2 regions of the Vibrio tapetis subsp. tapetis genome follow, and region 1 is predicted to be linked to the other one. Evidence: riboswitches for the same ligand, from Rfam matches in the RefSeq annotation. Region 1 holds a riboswitch; the other holds the start of a gene.
The links. A riboswitch is a leader RNA that binds a small molecule or an ion and turns the genes downstream of it on or off. The one in region 1 is predicted to bind cyclic di-GMP.
Positions count from the first base shown of each region.

Region 1 (3,418 bases):
CGCAGTAGCACAGCTGTTGCTTGCCTTCCTTAAGCTTGATTGTGAATACATTTCAGGCGAGCAGTAAAAGACATCTAGAGGGTCGAAAATACGGCCCTCTCCCTTCATTTTGGTCATCTCTCGTTATCATTTTTCATTCCTGAATTCACTGTTTTAATGAATACATCGTCGTTTTGAAACAAATAACGTTGTCAGAGTGTTTGAATCGGTCTAAAATTGTGATCGCAAACGATAAAATATGAAAACACGCCAGTTCCATGAAAACCGCCTATATTGAGCGGTTTTATTTTTTGCATTAATTATATTTGGTCAGCCCTCCATTAAACTAATACTCATACGGTGCTGACTCGACAGGAAATTTTTATGGCCACGATTAAAGATGTTGCGCGTATTGCCGGTGTATCGACTACTACGGTTTCACATGTAATTAATAAAACTCGTTTTGTTGCTGAAGCAACGCAAGAGCGAGTAAACAAAGCAGTAGAAGAACTAAATTATGCCCCAAGCGCTGTCGCACGCAGCCTTAAGTGTAATACGACCCGTACGATCGGCATGCTAGTAACTCAGTCTACCAACCCATTTTTCGCCGAAGTTGTCGACGGTGTTGAGAGCTACTGCTACCGTCAAGGCTACACTTTGATTCTGTGTAATACTGGTGGTATCTACGAAAAGCAACGAGATTATATCCGTATGCTCGCTGAGAAACGTGTAGACGGCATATTAGTCATGTGTTCAGATTTAACGGAAGAACTTCGTGGAATGCTTGATTCTCACGCTGACATTCCAAAAGTAATCATGGACTGGGGCCCTGAAAGCTCTCATGCAGATAAGATCATCGATAACTCTGAAGAAGGTGGGTATCTAGCAACGAAATACCTAATTGATCACGGACACACAGACATCGCTTGTTTAAGTGGCCACTTAGACAAACTCGCCTGCATCGAGCGTATAGCCGGTTATAAACGCGCTCTAGCCGAAGCAAACATTGAGTTCCAAGAAGATCACATCATTGAAGGTAATTTCGAATGTGATATGGCGGTTGTCGCAGCGGATAAAATCATTGCTATGGCACAACGCCCAACCGCGGTTTTTTGCTTCAATGACACCATGGCTCTTGGACTCTTAAGTCGTCTTCAAGAAAAAGGCCTGAGCGTTCCTGACGATATCTCTGTTATTGGTTACGATAATATTGAAGTCTCTGGTTACTTTTCACCGCCACTCACCACGGTACACCAACCTAAACGTCGTGTTGGTAAAACAGCTTTTGAGATCTTGCTTGAACGCATTAAAGATAAAGAACATGACAAACGAGTGTTTGAAATGCACCCCGAGATTGTTGAACGTCAATCCGTCAAAAGATTAATCTAGCAAATAGCAGATTAATTCATATTTAATGGCCCTTGCTTCATATGCGAGGGCTGTTTCATATTGTAGGCACTCTTATTTGAACCAATGTCACATTAAGAAACCTCAATTGTGATGTTTGTTCCGATTTTTCACTATGATTTTATTGTCACGCACAGGGCAAACTACTTGAAAAAGTAGGACGCAAAACTTCCGGCCTAAATCAATATGTATTATTGGTATGGTAGTGGGGTCGCCGATGGCAAATATGCAAAATTTATATAGCTACCTTGTGGCTTATATAACACTCGCATAGTTTTGCTCACTTCTCGGACCTGATTTTGGTGACGTTGTTTCTAAACCGAGATTATTAGCATGGATAAACCGATATTAAAAAACTCACTTAAGCTATTTGAGACTTTAGGGAAGATAAAATCTCGCTCTATGTTTGGTGGCTTTGGTGTCTTTGCAGACAATACTATGTTTGCTTTGGTCGTAAACGATACTCTTCACATAAGGGCTGATGCAGCCAATGCGCTGACATTTAAGCAACAAGGTCTTCAGCCTTATGTCTATAAAAAGCGTGGTTTTCCCGTCGTTACCAAGTATTTTGCATTACCTTTTCAGATGTGGGAAACGCCTCAAGATATCCTCGATATTGCACTTAAGGCTCTCACGGTTGCAAATACCGAAAAGCTCAAGCAAGCCGAGGTGAAACCAACTCGTTTAAAAGATTTACCTAACCTGCGTTTAGGTACTGAAAGAATGCTTAAGAAAGCCGGAATCAATAGTGCCGACGATTTACGCACTCACGGTGCAGCTAAAGCTTATCAAGCAATTAGCCAAACGCACACCGGAGATGTTGGATTCGAGCTATTGTGGGCGCTTGAAGGCGCTATTAACGGCACACACTGGTCAGTCATCCCGAAACAACGCAGAGACGAGCTCATCGATCAGCTAAATTAGGTCGACATAATATGAACAACAAAAAACCGCGAACTGACAAGCTCGCGGTTTTTTTTGTATCAAATGAAAGTTTTATCCTATTTCCTCTGTCATACTTATTAAGATTTATACAACTTTTCTAAACAGGACGTAAATATGAACAAGAAGATCATTTTAGGGATAGTCTTCATCGCTGTAATCGTGGTATTGGCGATCAATTTTGGTCCACACCTAACGCTTGAAAACGCTAAAGCCCAACAAGTTGCTTTAGGTGAGTTTATTGAAAACAATTTCATTGTTTCAGCGTTAAGTTACTTCGCATTATACGTATTAGTCACCGCCTTCTCTGTACCCGGAGCTACCGTAATTACCCTACTCGGCGCCGCACTATTTGGTTTTACCACCGGACTTATCTTAGTTTCTTTCGCCAGTACGCTTGGCGCAACATTGGCGTTTTTGAGTAGCCGCTATCTACTACGCGACTGGGTACAAAATCGATTTGGCGCCAAGTTAGAAACCATTAATGAAGGGGTTAAGCGAGATGGGGCATTCTACCTATTTAGCCTACGCTTAATCCCTGTTTTTCCATTCTTCTTGATTAACCTCGTCATGGGATTAACACCAATAAAAACGCTGCAATTCTATTTTGTAAGCCAACTCGGCATGCTCCCTGGCACTGCAGTATTTATCAACGCAGGCACGCAATTGGCTCAAATAGAAAGCTTATCCGGTATTGTCTCCCCTACTGTTCTATTATCCTTCGCATTATTGGGCGTTTTCCCAGTCGCCGCTAAGTGGATCATGGGGAAAGTACAGTCGTCTGTACAAAAAAAAGCCAGCTAGCAGAACGATAATAAAACGAGAGAGAGTATGAAATTATTTTCCGCCACAATCCCGCCGGAAGCGCACATTGTTTGCGAGCTACTCAAGACGCAAGGGATAGAGTGTGAAGTTCGCGGAGAAGGCTTGTTTGGCCTTCAAGGCGAACTGCCTTTCGGGGAGAACAGTGAGCCTTATGTATGGTTGTTAAATGAAAGCCAACACCAGCTATCATTAAGCCTCATACAGCAATATTTGGACTCAACGTCTAATGGGCAAACGCCGTGGTTGTGCAAACAATGCGGCGAGT
Region 1 is NZ_LT960611.1:1,721,375-1,724,792, forward strand. Features, by position in the region: gene torD (molecular chaperone TorD) at 1-67, shown strand, start outside; gene purR (HTH-type transcriptional repressor PurR) at 364-1,368, shown strand; cyclic di-GMP riboswitch class I at 1,514-1,605, shown strand; gene VTAP4600_RS07640 (TfoX/Sxy family DNA transformation protein) at 1,720-2,310, shown strand; gene VTAP4600_RS07645 (TVP38/TMEM64 family protein) at 2,446-3,132, shown strand; gene VTAP4600_RS07650 (putative signal transducing protein) at 3,160-3,418, shown strand, end outside.

Region 2 (3,418 bases), 1.3 Mb from region 1:
TTGGGTTGCACTTTCAGACCACTGAACGCAATAACCAGAATATGGGAACACTTTACATTGATAGATGTGACCGTCACTGGCAAGCACCTTGGTTCCTTCGGTATAAGTTTCTAGACCGTTAGGGAACACGAAATCGTACTCACCATCTGGCGGTGTTTGGTCTTCTTTCAGGTGGAAATCTTGAGTGTTCTGATCTAGTACATTGCCGTCGGTATCCTTAGTGACGATAACCAACATATGATGACCCGGTTTTGAATCGGTCAAAGTGAGTTGAACATTCTTAGCTTCGCCATCAGCCATCTTGGATACATGTGAAGCAAGTGGCACTCGGTGGTGGTTAAACACCGTGAGTTCAGCTTGAAGTTCTCCCTCCGCAGTCAAAGTTAAATCTAATTGCGTTGGTTGCTCTCCGATCATGTATTTAGGTTCTAGTCCTGTGACCGAAAAGCTATGATCCGGCGTTGGGGTATCAATGTGATAGCCAATTTCTACACGAGTTAACCCTGAGCCCTTTTTGAGATAAATTGGGTTAACGCCATAGGTTGGATCAAAGCCGTTATCGGAATTGATTTGTCCCGCTTGCATCAGGGTTTGTTGCTGGTTTATCTTGGTGGCAAGCCCATGAGACCAGTTATTTGGCTCTCTTTGTTCTGCTGTTTCGATCTTAAATTCGGTTCGGTACGCAGGGTTTTCACCTGATTGGTCGAAGACCCGTGTATAGACGGAATCCCCAACGTTGAGTGGCATACTTGGATTGATTTGCCCCCCTTGTTGCCAATCAGGGATCACAGGTTGATCGCCATCGAATTGAACGTCAATAACGTTGTAAAAAGACGCGGCGGTATCGCCTACATCCCATACGGCTAAGATTACCTGGTAGCCTTCACGAGCGGGCACTTGGCATTGATGGCTGACCAATTTAGGTGGTTGAACCATATTGCCTTCGACCACGCAAAATGGGTTTAAATCAAAAGAGTCACGAGCTAACGGTTGATTGGGATTCCAGTTTGGCTTGGTAATGTAGTATTTCCAATCCTTGGTGACGTGGTTAGCGGTAAACGTCCATTCGAAGTTTTGCGTGCCAGATTGAATTGGACGTTTCACCCAGCGACTTGCGGTTTGTTCATCGAGAGCTGCTGCCAATGAAGATTGCGCACTGGCGATTTTACCATCTGCAGGGCCCGTGGTAGGGAACCCATCAGGACCTTCAACACTTTGGGGTTCATATTGAATCGACCCACAATGGGTGTTTTTTTGTTGGGTATCACTGGCTGGGAATTTACACAGCGCAACACGGCTTTCTGCAACACCCCCTTGGTAGGATGAGACGTAACCGTGGCCAAAACTTGTGCTACTGACACCAAGGAGTGCCAATGCAATGATGGATTTACGAGGGAGTTGATTCATCATTTGTCTTTATTCCTTTTATTTGACAAAAAAGATGACACCCCGGCACGCTAAACACTTAATCGTATTAAGTGGCGGCCCCGCTATCATAGATACGTGAATATCGACAGACCGGAAGCTTTGCGTCCTATTCTTTCAAATAGTTTGCCAGAAGTGCTGTTGAGCCATTGAAATGTAATCAATGAAAACAGCTTGCGCGATAGGCTCGGATAAAATCTGGAATGCTTCTCTCGATTTTCAGTTAGAGAATGTTGTTTTGTTTACTGAAGAGCCAAAACTGGAAAATAAAATGAGAAGATCTTCATTGGAATGGAGAGTTGTCAATGTGCTTCAATAGGGCTGTTTATCGGATTTTGTCCAATATAAAGCACCCGCTTTGAAGCGGGTGCGCAAGTTAGTGTTTAGGCCTCGATAATCACTCTTGTATCTTCACTGAGTGACTCTAACTCATCGGTGATGTCTTTGATGCCTGTTTGGGCTGGTAAACGCAGCGCAATGGTTGAGCTGAATAAACTGGAGCTCACACCGCCGCCGCCTGCGATAAAGACCCGATGGCAATCCATATCAAGAATGTTGACACCTTGCCCGTCTAATACGTGGGTAATTTCGTTAACGATACCTGCTCGATCGTTAGCATCGACACGCAAGTGGTAAATACTGTCTTTATCGTGCTCAGAGCTGTCGGCTTCTGCAAACTGAACCATTAAAGCTGGATTACTGCTGAAAGCATCTTTAACCAATTGCTCATTTTCTTGTGGAAGTTCAATTTTAATTACTGCTGCAACTTGGTGTTCGATGAAGTTCACTTTACTGATCAACCATTTTCCTTCGTTCTCATGCGTAACTGCTGCGAGTTGCTTGATGGTGGAAGGGGACGCTTTACCGACAAAATTTACAATAAATGTGGTGTTCATAGGGATTCCCTCCTACTAGGAAACAGTTGTGGCACGTCATGCCTACTTAAGTAGATGATTTTATGTAATAACGACACTAACAACAGTGTAGAAGTTGCAGGGAAAGAATGTTTGACAGGAGTCTATTTTTTGCAATATACCGGTTTTCTACTTCAAAGAACTGGGGAGAAGTACTAAAAACTAAGTACGGAGTAATAGGTTTGAAAAGCAAAAAGCGAAGCAATAAGTTCAAATAAGAACCTAACACCTCGCCCCTGATCTAAATCTTCGCTTTTAGTACTTCGCTTTTAGCCCTTCACCTAAAACGTAATCGTTAAGTCTAGGCCATAGAACTGACGATCATAAACCTGATAAGGGTTGATGATTTTGTCTGCTTCAGTTTGGTACCCAGTCCACGGTTGTGAGCGGAAGTTTAGATTGGCATCGCCACCCCATGCATCTGTTACCCAATAGTGGATATGTCCAACTGGATTTAAGAAAAACAACGACACATCGCCCATGGTCTCAGAGCCCATGACTTCGCCGCCGTTAGCAATGATGTTTTGTTCGCCGGTAAACATCATTTCACCCACTACAGCACCGAAAAACGGCGTTATAAACAAATCTTGCCAAGAAGGGATCTCTGCAAATGACTCTACGCCGAAGTCCCAAAACACGGCAGACATGGTAAATGAGTACAAAAATGATTCAAATTCATTAAAGCCAGCGTGGCGCCCTGCGGTGTAGTAAACACCACCAAAATATGGGTGCATGATGTAGTTAAGAATATGTTCATCGCGATCCCAAACCGGGCCTGCGGAGACATTATCTTTCCATTTTTTGCCTAGGTTAGAGAGGTCGCGATCTTCTGCATCCCACTTTGTGATGCTTTCAGGCAAAACCGTCATAATGCCTACAGTTGCAATACTGAGACCCAAGATTGTGTATGTTTGTTCTCTTAGGTATTCCCAATCTTTCTCTTCAAGGGCATACAAGTGCGGAGGTTGTACCGATGAGGCTTCGATCTTCTCTTTTTTGTGATCTTCATAGCTAAGCGAAACTGGAATCGAGTCAATACCGGAAATAAGGCTATAGTTTTTCGCCTCGTAGCCGATAGT
Region 2 is NZ_LT960611.1:423,165-426,582, forward strand. Features, by position in the region: gene gbpA (N-acetylglucosamine-binding protein GbpA) at 1-1,407, opposite strand, end outside; cyclic di-GMP riboswitch class I at 1,478-1,566, opposite strand; gene VTAP4600_RS01985 (glycine cleavage system transcriptional repressor) at 1,809-2,321, opposite strand; gene VTAP4600_RS01990 (DUF3943 domain-containing protein) at 2,621-3,418, opposite strand, start outside.
Region 2: another riboswitch for cyclic di-GMP. It lies ahead of gbpA (N-acetylglucosamine-binding protein GbpA); the one in region 1 lies ahead of VTAP4600_RS07640 (TfoX/Sxy family DNA transformation protein).